2 regions of the Kitasatospora sp. NPDC054939 genome follow, and region 2 is predicted to be linked to the other one. Evidence: riboswitches for the same ligand, from Rfam matches in the RefSeq annotation. Region 2 holds a riboswitch; the other holds the start of a gene.
What was found. A riboswitch is a leader RNA that binds a small molecule or an ion and turns the genes downstream of it on or off. The one in region 2 is predicted to bind ZMP and ZTP.
Positions count from the first base shown of each region.

Region 1: linked by a shared signal. The riboswitch ahead of ACWGB8_RS03370 (phosphoribosylaminoimidazolecarboxamide formyltransferase) and the one ahead of ACWGB8_RS00955 (glycine hydroxymethyltransferase) in region 2 are both predicted to bind ZMP and ZTP.

Region 1 is NZ_JBSGXP010000006.1:13,207-19,754, forward strand. Features, by position in the region: gene ACWGB8_RS03365 (radical SAM protein) at 1-1,237, opposite strand, end outside; gene ACWGB8_RS03370 (phosphoribosylaminoimidazolecarboxamide formyltransferase) at 1,400-2,557, opposite strand; ZMP/ZTP riboswitch at 2,593-2,677, opposite strand; gene ACWGB8_RS03375 (SEL1-like repeat protein) at 3,209-5,731, opposite strand; gene ACWGB8_RS03380 (hypothetical protein) at 5,830-5,970, opposite strand; gene ACWGB8_RS03385 (GNAT family N-acetyltransferase) at 6,056-6,511, opposite strand.
Region 2 is NZ_JBSGXP010000002.1:41,912-48,459, forward strand. Features, by position in the region: gene ACWGB8_RS00945 (class I SAM-dependent methyltransferase) at 1-466, opposite strand, end outside; gene ACWGB8_RS00950 (aldehyde dehydrogenase family protein) at 930-2,345, shown strand; gene ACWGB8_RS00955 (glycine hydroxymethyltransferase) at 2,434-3,924, opposite strand; ZMP/ZTP riboswitch at 3,944-4,041, opposite strand; gene ACWGB8_RS00960 (ABC transporter permease) at 4,347-5,342, shown strand; gene ACWGB8_RS00965 (ABC transporter substrate-binding protein) at 5,457-6,548, shown strand, end outside.

The DNA of each region.
Region 1 (6,548 bases), on a different contig from region 2:
GCTCCCAGAGCAGGCTGGGCTCGGTGTAGGCGGCGATCCGTATCGGCCGGCCGTCCCAGCTGCCGTCGTAGACCGGCGCGCCCCAGGGCAGGCGGCTCGCCGGTTCGAAGCCGTGCTGCTCGGCGAACCGGGTGACGACGGACAGCGAGACCTGGTGCTCCCGGCTCCAGACATTGGCGGCGCGCTCGAAGTAGAGCGACTCCGTACTGGTGGAGACGTAGAGCTCCTTGAAGCAGACCTCCTCGACACCGAGCGCCGCTGCCCACGACAGGTAGTCGGCGACGCCGGCCGCATCGGCCACACCGCCGTGCTGGAGCACGCAGATCAGCCTCATCCGCAGCCCCGGCCAGCGGTCACGTCCCGAGCGCCAGGTGTCGACGACGGAGCTCACCGGTGTGCGCAGCATCATCAGCCGCTCGCTGACGGCGTCGTCCTGGTGGTGCCGGGAGACCGCCAGCACACTCAGGCCTGCGGAGCCCAGCGCGGCCAGTCGGTCGGCCCGGTCGGCGTGCGTGCCCTTCGCCAGAGTGTGCGCATTGGTGATCAGGACGACCTTCGGGAAGGCCGCCGAGCAGGCGGACACCAGCCTCAGCTGCTGATCGAACGGTATGAGCGTGGGCTCCCCGCCGCCGGTGATCACCGCACGCTCGGCACCCGCCGCACGGGCGCGCTCCAGCCACGGGCCGACCAGGTCCCACGGGACGCGTGCCGGCGCCTGGTCGGTGGAGATCGAGGCCGCGGAGAAGCAGAACGAACACCGGGCCTGGCAGGCGGAAGCGACCGGCAGAATCGAAACCGAGCGCGGTCGCATGTCGGCGTAGCGACGCAGTGCCGATCCGTGCAGGTGAAGGGAAGCCGCCATCGCATCCTCGACGGTCGTCGGGCGTAGCGTGAACTCGTCGTCGCCCACCTGGTCGAGCTCGTGGACGGCCGACAACCGGACGCGGGGCTCGTGCAGTTCCATGCCGAGGCCGGTCGACACGTTGGGCACCAGCGCGTCGGGGTCCACCGCGGTTTCCAGCACCAGCAGCCGGTCGCCCGGAATGGCCAGACGGTCCAGCAGGCGTCGCGCCTTGCCGATGCCGATACCCAACTCCGCACGGGTCAGCAGGTGGAACCGGTCGGGGTAGGTACTCTCCGGGATGCCCGCCTTCCCGTAGGCGAACGCGTACTTGTCGAAGCCCTTCGCGAAGTTCGACAGCACGATGACGTGGAAGCGCTGGTCGCTACGGTTCATCCCGTCATCATGCATGAACGGGTCTCCTACTGATCATTGATATTTCGGGATCGGCGCTCCGGCATCGGGGCCGGCAGAGCCTCGAAGGCCGGGTGGAGGCCCGGCGGGCAGCAGGGCCCCGGCGGGTCCCCGCCGGGTGGAGCGGGGACCTGATCGGGATCCTCAGTGGTGGAACAGCCTGAGTCCGGTGCGGATGAGAGCGATCCGATGCTCGCGGCAGGCATCCTCGACGTCGGTGGATCGGATGGATCCGCCCGGTTCGGCGATGTAGGCAACGCCGTGCCGGTGGGCGTGGTCGACGTTGTCGCGGAACGGCAGGGCGCCGTCCGAGACGAAGGCCACCTCGGCCAGTCCCGCGAGCCACTGCCTGCGCTGCTCGTCGGTCAACTCGGGTGCGGGTGCGGACAGGACCGTCGACAGGCGTGCGCTCTCGTCCGGGGTGAGGTCGCCCTCGATGTAGCGGATCTGCCAGTTGATGCGGTCCTGGCGCCGGGTGCCCGGTTGGAAGGAGAGCGCACGGACGGCGGGGTGGCGCCGCAGCCACCAGGTGTCGGTCTTCGCGCCCGCCAGGCGGGTGCAGTCGACGCGGGACTGCTGGCCGGCACCGATGCCCAGGGTCGCCCCACCACGCAGGTAGCAGACGGAGTTGGACTGGGTGTAGCGCAGGACCGCCAGGCCCAGCAGGAGGTCCTCGGCCGCCGTGGTCGGCAGCGTGCCGCATACGACGTTGTCCAGCAGGGCGGTGGACAACCTCACCTCGTCGCGCTGCTGGGACAGCCGCAGGCCGAACACCTCCCGTGCCTCGTGCTGCGGGGGTGTGAACGCCTGGTCCGCTTCCATGACCAGGAAGCGGCCGTTCTTCTTCCTGCTGAGCGTCGCGACGGTGCCGGGGGCGTAGCCGGGGGCGATGACGCCGTCGCAGACCACGCGGGACAGCAGTTCGGCGAGTTCGGTGTCGACCGGGTGCGACACGGCGGCGAAGTCGCCGTAGGAGGACTTGGGATCGGCGTCGCGGGCGCGCAGGTACGCGCTGGTGAGCGCACCGACACTGTCGCGGTCGATGCCGTAGAGCTCGCCGGTGACGTCATCAACGGGTCCCGCCACGGCCGCACCGGCGGGCGAGACGTGCTTGAAGGAGGCCGCGGCCGGCCGGTTCAGAGCTCGGCTCGCTTCCAGCACCAGCTGCCAGCTGTTGAGCGCGTCCAGCATGTTGATGTAGGACGGGCTGCCCTGCAACACCCGGACCGGCAACCGGCCGAGCTGCACCGGCGCGGTAGAAGCAGCCACCTGCTGCGGGTTGATCCCATAGCGCAGATCCACGTCATAGCCTCCTTCGTCAGCGGGAACATCACTGACGCAGGCGCCCAGGCGGTCGACGCTCACGCGGGAACACGGTCGCTCCCCGGTGGTTCTCCACCCTCGCCAGTCGCGACCGGACACGATGCTACCCGCAGGAGCCCACACCTGGTTTCGCACATGGTTCCGCACTCGCGGCAGCGGAAGGGGCACCAGGGACCACGGCCGGCCTCGGGGCGGCCGGTTGCAGGGCCGCGGCCGGGTATCGGGGCGGCCGATTGCAGGGCCGCGACCGGGCGTTCGCCCTGCCGCAGGACCGGGCGGTCTGGGTAGCGGAACCGGGGCCTTCCGCAGGTGAGCAGGTCCGGCCGGGCCTGCTCACCTGCAGGGGCCCGGCACCGGGACAGGGCATCTGGTGCGTGTGCCGGCCGGGCGCATCTCATCGGTCGGGAGATCATCCGAACCGGCCGGGCGACTCGGCGGCTACCGCCACGGGCGCGTGGGAGTGCCGTCGGGATCCAGCCCGTACTTCCACCACACCGAACCGGGCGAGACAGTGCCGTGCTGCGCGCCGGCGGTCTGCCGGGCTACGGCTTCGGCGCCGCTCCGGCCCCCGGCCTCCTCCCGCATCCGGGCAAGACGGTCCATGGCGTCCGGGTGGCCGGCGTCGGCGGCCTACCGGGCTATGGTTTCGGCACCCTCCCAGTCCCCGGCCAACTCCCGTATCCAGGCAAGGTCGTGGAGTGCATTGGGGTTGCCGGCACCGGCGGCCTGCTGGGCGAGGGCCTCGGCTCCTTCCCGATCCCCGGCCTCCTCCCGCATCAGGGCGAGGCGGTACAGGGCGTCCGGGTCTCCGCTATCGGCCGCCTGCCGGAACAGGGCTTCGGCACCCTCCCCGTCCCCGGCCTCCCGCCGCATCAAGGCGAGGCTGCGGAGGGCGCGGGGGTGGCCGGCCCGGAGCGTCCGCCCGGCGAGGGCTTCGGCACCCTCCCGGTCCCCGGCCTCCTCCCGCATCCGCACGAGGTCGTGCAGGGCATCGGTGTAGCCGGCACCGGCGGCCTGCTGGGCGAGGGCCTCGGCTCCTTCCCGATCCCCGGCCCGCTCCCGCATCCAGGCGAGACGATGCAAGGCGTCCGGGGCACCGGCATCGGCAGCCCGCCGGAACAAGGCTTCGGCACCGTCCCCGTCCCCGGCCTCCTCCCGCATCCGCGCGAGGTTGTACCGGGCACGGGGGTAGCCGGCGTCGGCAGCCTGCCGGTACAGGGCTTCGGCGCCCTCCCGCTCCCCGGCCCGCTCCCGCATCCGTGCCAGGCGATGCAGGGCATACGGATCGCCGGCGGCGGCAGCCTGCCGGTACAGGGCTTCGGCGCCTGCCCGGTCCCCCGCCCGCTCACGTATCCGGGCCAGACCGTCCACGGCATAGGGGTCGCCGGCATCGGCGGCCCGCCGGGCCAGAGCTTCGGCCAGGTCCCGGTCCCCGGCCTGCTCGCGTATCCGGGCGAGACCGGCCAAGGCATAGGGGTCGCCGGCGTCAGCGGCCCGCCGGGCCAGGGTTTCGGCACCTTCCCGGTCCCCGGCCGCCTCCCGTACCCAGGCGAGAGCGTGCAGACCAAAGGGGTCGCCGGCATCGACGGCCCGCCAGTACAGGGCTTCGGCACCCTCCCGGTCCCCGTCCCGATCCAGTCTCACGGCGAGGCTGTAGAGGGCTTCGGGGTGGCCGGCGCGGGCGGCGCGGTTGAGCAGATGGTGGGCCCATTGGAGGCGCTGCCGAGCCCGGGCGGCCTCGGAGAGGCGGTGGAGGTCGTCGGGGCCGAGGTGGGTGAAGGCGGCGTGCCAGAAGGACGCGGGCGGACACAGGAGCCGGCGGGACGCACGACCGTGCTGCTCAAGGTAGTCGGCGAGCCTGTACACCGGCCCCGACGTTCCCGGCCCCAACGTTCCCGACCCCGACGTTCCCGGCCCCGCGGAATCCGTGTCGGTGGGCGGTGGCGGGGTGCCGGGTGGTCGGCGCCGCGGACGGAGAGCGGCGCGGCGCAGGGGTGCCTGGCGGCCGTGGACGGGTCGGGCGAGTTCGGCGAATGCCTGCTCGGCCCAGTCGTCAGCGAGCTCGTCGTGGTCGGTGTCGGTGAGGTAGTCGGCGGCGGCGTCGATGAGGAAGGCCTGTGGGAGGTGGAGGCCGGCGCCGAGACGGCGCGCGTCCATCGCCGCCTCCACCACGGCCCTGGCCGCGGGCGTGCCCTGTTCGTAGCGCACCAGCAACTCCGGGGCACCGGCGAGGTCCTGCGTGACCCGCCCGTCGGCGTCGGCGCGGGCCAGGGCATCGGCGAGCAACCCGTCCCCCCGCCCCGCCAGGACCCTCGCGGCAGCCAGTGCGGCGGCGTCGAACACCTCCGCAACCGCGACCGTACGACCGCTGAGCAACTCCCGCACCCGGCTGTGCCGATCCGCCCCACCCGCGACAGGCAACGCGGCGTACTCTCCGGCGAACTGGGGCCACAACGTGCCAAGCACGAGAACCGGCCCGCGACCGGCATCGGTCAGCAGACCGTGCACCGCGGCAGCCACCCGCTCACCGACCCGTGGATCACCGAGGTAGTGCTGCGCCTCGTTCAGCCACACCACCGTCCGCGGCCCGACCCGGGCGAGATCGGCGAGCGCGGCCTCGGCCCGGGTGGGGTCGAAGGGGTGCCACAGCCGCCAGCCCTCCTCGGCGAGCGGGCGCACCGCCTCCCAGCACGCCCGCGTCTTGCCCGTCGACGACGACCCGACCAGCACCAGGAGCCGGCTGTGCCCGGCCGCCGCCTCCCGTACGGCCTCGGCCAGGTCGCGGTCGTGGGCACGCGGGACGTAGCCGGGCAGTACCCGTTCCTGCCGTGCACCCGCCCCGGCTGCGGCCCGGGCGGCGGGATGGACCTCCAGGTCGTGCGGGTCCCACTCGCCGATCGGCCGGCCCACCACCTCCCCCTCTCCCGCCCTCCGTACCATCTCGCCGGACAGGCCACAATGGTGGTGATGGACCGTCAGATCCCCGCCGACCGAGGTCGCCCCCGCGACGGCCGTCACCACCCGCACCGAGGACGACACCCCCGTGGCGGGCTGCCCCGGGCCGCCGCCCGCGTGCGCGGCCACGGTGTCCTGCCGCCTGCTCGCGTCCGAGGCGCCCGTCGTGTCCTGCGGGCGGCCGGCTTCCCCGCCCACACCGCCACCACCGGTCCGGCCTGCGGAGCCTCCCACGCCGTCGTGGCCGGCGGCTGCGCCGTCCTTGGCGGACCTCCTCCAGGGCCAGGCCGGCGGCGTCACCGGTGGGGCCTGGTCAGGTCGATGCAGGTCAGGGCACCGCCGGCCGCGACCGGCCCGCGCCCGATGGCGCGGATGTCGCACAGGTCGACGTGACGCACCCGCACCCACCCCCAACTCCCGGCCGACACAGCCCCCATGGCCGGAATTGTCCCACCCGGTGGCCCCTCCCGTACGGCTCACGCCGATAGCTCAGCCCTTCGGCAACGCCCGGCGAGCGCCGGGTCAGGGCAGTGTCCGCCGCAACACGATCTCACCCTCGTCGATCTCGCCGGTCTCCTCGAAGCCGGCCGCGCGGTAGAACCTGCGCGCCCGGACGTTCTCCGGCTCGACGCTCAACTGGACGACAGGGGACCGTCGCTCACGCACGATCCAGTCGAGTGCGGCTTCCAGTGCCCGCCGACCGATCCCCTGACCCTGGACACTGCGGTCGACCATGAAGCGCACGATGCTGTGACCCTCGCTCGGCCGCTTCTCGTCGATCGAGTGGAAGAGGACGAACCCGACCGGTTCGTCCCCGCGGTAGACGACCCTGGCCTCGGCGGCCGGGTGGACGTACGCAAGGGCCAGGGAGTCGACGTTCGGGGCGACGTAACCCTCCTGTTCCGGATGGACCTTGAGGGCAAGACACGCCTGGTGGTTCTCCGGCGTGACCGGGCGTGGTTCCACGATGTCGGCCATGGTTCTCGGCCCACCTTCCAGGCGGCTCGGGCCCTCA
Region 2 (6,548 bases):
CGACGTGCTCGTAGAGGTGTGAGGCGTCGATGTGGATGAAGCGGAAGGCGTTGGCGGGGACCCGGCCGCCGGCCAGGATCGAGGTGGGCGCCTGGATGATCTCGGGGAGCGCGTCCTGGAAGGAGAGGTAGTTGGCCTCGAAGGCGGAGCGGGTCAGGGTCTTGCGGTAGGACATGACCATCTCGGCGGCGTTCTCGTCGTCCGGGGCGTCGGAGTCGAAGAGGTCGCAGACGGTGAAGGTCTCGCCGGGCTGGAGGTGCTCGCCGATGACGATGGCGCTGCGGCCGAGGTAGGCGCCCATCTCCATCAGGTCGCCGGCCAGGCCGGCCTTCTCCTGGCGGTTGAGGAACCAGTCGAAGAGGTGGCGGTCGTGGTCCCAGAACCAGCCGGGTACGTCGTCGAGCACGGCGGGCTCGGCGGGCCGCGGCTGCTCCGCGGTCTCGGCGTTGGTCACGGCGTCGGTCACTGGGAAGCTCCTTAGGCGATGCGGACGACCTGTGGGAACGATCTTTGACACACGTTGACGAGGAGGGGACTCGTCGCCCTGCCGCACGGGACGCCCCGCAGCCTGGCGCGGCCCATGCCGCGGTGGAGCCGATCTGCCCTGTCGTCGTCGGCTGCGCTGCCTGGACCCACCGGCAACAGTAATCCCGCACGGCCGAGTTCGCTGCAATCTACCGCCCGGCGATCGCTTGTGAGGAGGTTTGCCGCAGAAGAGTTTCGTGGACCGGCCTTTCGCCTCCGAAATGGTGAACCGGGCTGTCGGGGCGTCCAGTTCGCCCATGTGGGAGCCGGTGTGCGGGGCTTGCGGCGGCGGAAGTTCGATCAACGGTCGGCCGTCGGCCCTTGTGCTCGGCGGCTCGCGGCACGTTGACTTGCGCCATTCGTCAAGCGGCTGAACAGATGAACGCAGGAGAGGATCACCCGGGGTGCAGCACACGGATCAGTACATCGACGGCGCGTGGCGGCCGTCGCTCGACGGCGGGTCGATCCCGGTGCTGAACCCGGCGACCGAGGAGGTCGTCGCGCAGGTCCCGGCCGGTGCCGGGGCGGACGTGGAGGCCGCCGTGGCGGCGGCCCGGCGGGCGGCCCGGGCCTGGGGCGCGAGCACCCGCGAGGAGCGGCTGGCGCCGCTGACCCGACTGCGCGACGGCCTGGCCGCGCACCAGGAGGAGATCGCCGCGACGGTGGTCGCCGAACTGGGTGCGCCGATCGGCTTCGCCACCGCCGTGCACGCGGCGCTGCCGCTCACCGTCACCAACGCCTACCTGGGGATCCTCGCCGAGTACGGCTTCGAGGAGCGGATCGGCAACTCGCTGGTGCTGGCCGAGCCGGCCGGGGTGGTCGCGGCGATCACCCCGTGGAACTACCCGCTGCACCAGATCACCGCGAAGGTCGTCCCGGCGCTCGCCGCGGGCTGTCCGGTGGTGCTGAAGCCGTCCGAGGACACCCCGCTGGTGGCGCGGCTGTTCGCCCGGCTGGTGGACGCGGCCGGCTTCCCCGCCGGGGTGTTCAACCTGGTGACCGGCACCGGTGCGCAGGCGGGGGCGGCACTGGCCGCCCATCCCGGGGTGGACCTGGTGTCGTTCACCGGGTCGACGGCGGTCGGGCGGGCGGTGGCGGAGGCCGCCGGGCGCGGGATCAAGCGGGTGGCCCTGGAGTTGGGCGGCAAGTCCGCCAACGTGGTGCTGCCGGGCGCCGACCTGGCCCGCGCGGTGAACGCCAACGTGGCCAACGTCTTCGCCAACTCCGGCCAGACCTGCAGCGCGTGGACCCGGCTGCTGGTGCACGAGGACCGGTACGAGGAGGCGCTGGCGCTGGCCGCCGCGGCCGCGGCCAAGTACGTGCCGGGCGACCCGGCGGACCCGCGGACCCGGATCGGGCCGCTGGTGAACGCCCGGCAGCGGGAGCGGGTGCGCGGGTACGTCACCGGGGCGTTGGCCGAGGGCGCCCGGCTGGTGGCGGGCGGGGCGCAGGCGCCGGTGGAGACGCCGGTCGGCTTCTACGTGCGGCCGACCGTGCTGGCCGATGTCACGCCCGGCATGGCGGTGGCCCGGGAGGAGGTCTTCGGGCCGGTGCTGGCGGTGCTCGCCTACCGCGACGAGGACCACGCGGCCGAGATCGCCAACGGCACCGACTACGGTCTGGCGGCCGGGGTGTGGGCGGCGGACACCGACACCGCGGCCCGGTTCGCCCGACGGCTGGACGCCGGGCAGGTGGACCTCAACGGCGGGCGCTTCAACCCGCTTGCGCCGTTCGGCGGTTGGAAGCAGTCGGGCCTGGGGCGCGAGTTGGGGCGGGCGGGGCTGGAGGAGTTCCTGCAGTACAAGTCGCTGCAGTACTGACGGCGGGGCGCACCGGTCCGCCGTGCACGTCGCTGCCGTACCGACGGCGGGGCGCACCGGGCGGTGTCCGGTGCGCCCCGGCCTGGGGTCAGGACAGGTCGACGCCCGGGTAGAGCGGGAAGCCGGCCAGCAGGTCGGCGGCGCGCTTGGCGACGCTCTCGGCGAGCGCGGCGTCCAGGGCGTACTGGGCCTTGGAGGGCGCGCCGTTGGCGGCGGCCGCCGGGGAGGTGCCGCGCAGCACGGTGTCGATCAGGTCGGCGACCTCGTCCATCTCGGCGGCGCCCAGGCCGCGGGTGGTGAGGGCGGGGGTGCCGAGGCGGACGCCGGAGGTGTACCAGGCACCGTTGGGGTCCTGCGGGACGGCGTTGCGGTTGGTGACGATGCCGGAGTCCAGCAGTGCGGCCTCGGCCTGACGGCCGGTCAGGCCGTAGCCGGTGACGTCGGCGAGCACCAGGTGGTTGTCGGTGCCGCCGGTGACCAGGCGGGCGCCGCGGCGCAGCAGGCCCTCGGCGAGGGCGTTCGCGTTGTCGACGACCTGCCGGGCGTACTGCCGGAACTCGGGGCGGCGGGCCTCGGCGAAGGCGACGGCCTTGGCGGCCATCACGTGCGAGAGCGGGCCGCCGAGGACCAGCGGGCAGCCGCGGTCCACGTACTCGGCGAGTTCGGAGGTGCAGAGCACCATGCCGCCGCGCGGGCCGCGCAGCGACTTGTGGGTGGTGGTGGTGACGATGTGGGCGTGCGGCACGGGGTCGTGGTCGCCGGTGAGCACCTTGCCCGCGACCAGGCCGGCGAAGTGTGCCATGTCGACCATCAGGGTCGCGCCGACCTCGTCGGCGATCTCGCGCATGAGGCGGAAGTTCACCAGCCGCGGGTAGGCCGAGTAGCCCGCGACCAGGATGAGCGGGCGGAACTCGCGGGCGGTGGCGCGCAGGGCGTCGTAGTCGATCAGGCCGGTGGCCGGGTCGGTGCCGTAGCTGCGCTGCTCGAACATCTTGCCGGAGATGTTGGGGCGGAAGCCGTGGGTGAGGTGGCCGCCGGTGTCGAGGGACATGCCGAGCATCCGCTGGTTGCCGAGTTCGGCGCGCAGTTCGGCCCAGTCCTGCTCGCCGAGGTCGTTGACGTTGCGGACGCCGGCCCGCTGCAGGGCCGGGCTCTCGACGCGCTGCGAGAGGACGGCCCAGAAGGCGACCAGGTTGGCGTCGATGCCGGAGTGCGGCTGGACGTAGGCGTGTTCGGCGCCGAAGAGGGCACGGGCGTGCTCGGCGGCGAGCGACTCGACGGTGTCGACGTTGCGGCAGCCCGCGTAGAAGCGGCGGCCGGCGGTGCCCTCGGCGTACTTGTCGCTGAGCCAGTTGCCCATGGCGAGCAGGACGGCCGGGGAGGCGTAGTTCTCGCTGGCGATCAGCTTGAGGGACTCGCGCTGGTCGGCGATCTCGCGGCCGATGGCGTCGGCGATCCGGGGCTCGACGGCGCGTACGACGTCGAGGGCGCTGCGGAAGGCGGTGTTGGCCGCGGCGTCGGCGGCGGTGTGCGGGGCGGCGGGGGCGCCGGTCGCGGGTGCGGTGGGGTGCTCGGCCATGACGGTCTCCTGCGGAGGATCGGACGGCCCAGGCGCACGGCAACTGATACGTGATTCGGCACGGGGCCGCTTCCCGATGGTCGATTCCATCCCTGCGCGCCAGTCGCGGCCCATGCGGATCGTACCAATGCGGCGGGTCCTGTGGCGGAGATCTCACCATGCGGGACGGCGGCGGACATGACACGACTTTTGCGGCGTTATGCCCGTTCCTGTGCAACGGCAGTATTGCCGCACCGTGAAGCCGTCGGCGCAGCCGAAACAATTCCGCCGAGCACTCCTCCGAATGATTTGCGGAACTCCCGGCGCATCCGATCCAATGACGTCCGTCGGCCCTCCGGGAAACCCCCGGAATGGCCGTCCGGAAATGTACGTCGGCGCACCCGCACCACGGGGCGGCGGAGAATTCGGGGAGTACGGCTCGCATGGCAGTGGTCGAATCGGTCGAAGCGCCCGTCGGGGACTCCCCGGCCTCCCCGGCACCCGCCCCGCACGGCCCGCTGCGCACCGTGCTGCACCGGCTGCGCCGCGACCGGGTCGGCGCCGCCGCCCTCGCCGTGGTGGCCGCCTTCCTGCTGCTGGCCCTGGCCGCCCCGCCGATCTCCGCCCTGTACGGGAAGAACCCGGTGGAGCACTACGGGCAGAACACTCCCGGGCTGCTGAGCGACGGCGGGCTCCCGGTGCTGCCGAACGGCGGGATCTCGGGCGACTTCTGGTTCGGACTGGAGCCGGGCCTGGGCCGGGACGTGTTCACCCAACTGCTGTACGGCATCCGCACCTCGCTGCTGATCGCCTTCGCCGCGGCGGCCGTCACCACCGTGCTCGGGGTGCTGGCCGGGGTCGCGGTGGGCTACCTGGGCGGGCTCGCCGACCGGCTCTTCGGCTTCCTCTCGAACGTCCTGCTCGCCTTCCCGACCCTGCTCCTGCTGCTCGCGCTGAGCCCGGTGATCCAGTCCCGCCTGGTCGACCCGGGCACCGCCGAACCGGAGTGGATGCAGTTCCTGGTGCTGATCCTGGTGTTCTCGGCGTTCGGCTGGATTCCGCTCGCGCTTTCCCTGCGGGCTTCCGTGCGGTCGCTCCGGGAAAGGGATTTCGTGCAGTCCGCACGGGCCCAGGGGGCAGGCGGATTCCATATCGTCGTGCGCGAACTCCTGCCGAATGTCCGGGCGCAGCTGCTGGTGCACGCGACCATGGCGGTGCCGGCGTTCGTGGCCTCCGAGGCGGTGCTGTCCTTCCTCGGGGTGGGGATCACCGAGCCGGTGCCGGACTGGGGCCGGATGATCGCGCGCGGCTCCGAGGTCTTCCGGGCCGATCCGACGTACATGGCCTTCCCCGGCGTGGCCCTGCTGGTCTTCGTGCTCGCCTTCAACCTGCTCGGGGACGCGGTGCGCGACGCACTCGACCCCCGCGCCTCCCGCTGAGCGGTCCGCGCCCCGCACCACCGGACCCGCCGCCCCCGATCCGCACCCCCTCCGCACCGTTCCCACGGTTCCACCTTGATCGCCCCGGATGCCCGGGGCAGGGAGAGATTCGCCATGCGCTGGATCAAACCGTCCCTCGCCGTCGTCGCCACCGCGCTGCTGGCGACCTCCTGCTCGGCCGGCGCGGGCACCGGCGGCCCCGGTGGCACCGCCGCCCCGAAGGACACCTCGCCGCTGACCGCGGCGCTCGGCACCGAGAAGGACAGTGCCGGGCCCGCACCCGCCGTCCCCGGGGCCCGCCCGGGCGGCACGGTGAACGTGTACAACACCACCGACTTCCGCCACCTGGACCCGCAGAAGGTGTACGCCGGCGCCGCGTACAACACCTCGCTGCTCTGGGGCCGCCAGCTGACCCAGTACCAGGTGGTGGACGGGAAGGCGAAGCTGGTCGGCGACCTGGCCACCGACACCGGGCAGCCCTCGGACGGCGGCCGCACCTGGACATACCGGCTGAAGCAGGGCGTCGCCTGGGAGGACGGGCAGCCGATCACCTCCCAGCAGGTCAAGTACGGCATCCAGCGCAGCTTCGGCAAGGGCTACGAGGTCGGCCCGCCGTACTGGCCGCAGTGGCTGACCGGCGAGGCGAGCTACGAGGCGGCGCGCAAGAAGTACGGCGGCCCGCAGGACGGCGACCTCGCCGCGATCGAGACGCCGGACGACCGCACCCTCGTCCTCCGCTTCCCGCAGCCGCAGGCCGACGTGCCGTACATGGCGGCGCAGTCCTCGTCCTCGCCGGTGCGCAAGGACAAGGACACCGGCACCGACTACGACCGGCTGCCGTTCGCCAGCGGCCCGTACCGGATCGCCGAGCACGTCCAGAACACCCGCCTGGTGCTGGAGCGCAACCCGCACTGGAAGCCGGAGACCGACCCGATCCGCAGCCAGTACCCGGAGAGGTTCGTCTTCACCTTCGGCAAGGAGGCGCTCAACATCAACCAGGAGATCCTCTCCGGGCGGGACGGCGGCGCCGACGCCACCACCGTCGCCACCCAGCTCTCCCCCGAGCTGTACCAGACGGTCGACACCGACCCGAAGGCCAGGGACCTGGTGGTGACGGGCCGCCAGGGCGCCTTCGTCACCCAGCTGGTGATCAACAACGAGCGGGTGAAGGACGTCGAGGTCCGCCGGGCGCTGCACCTGGCGTAC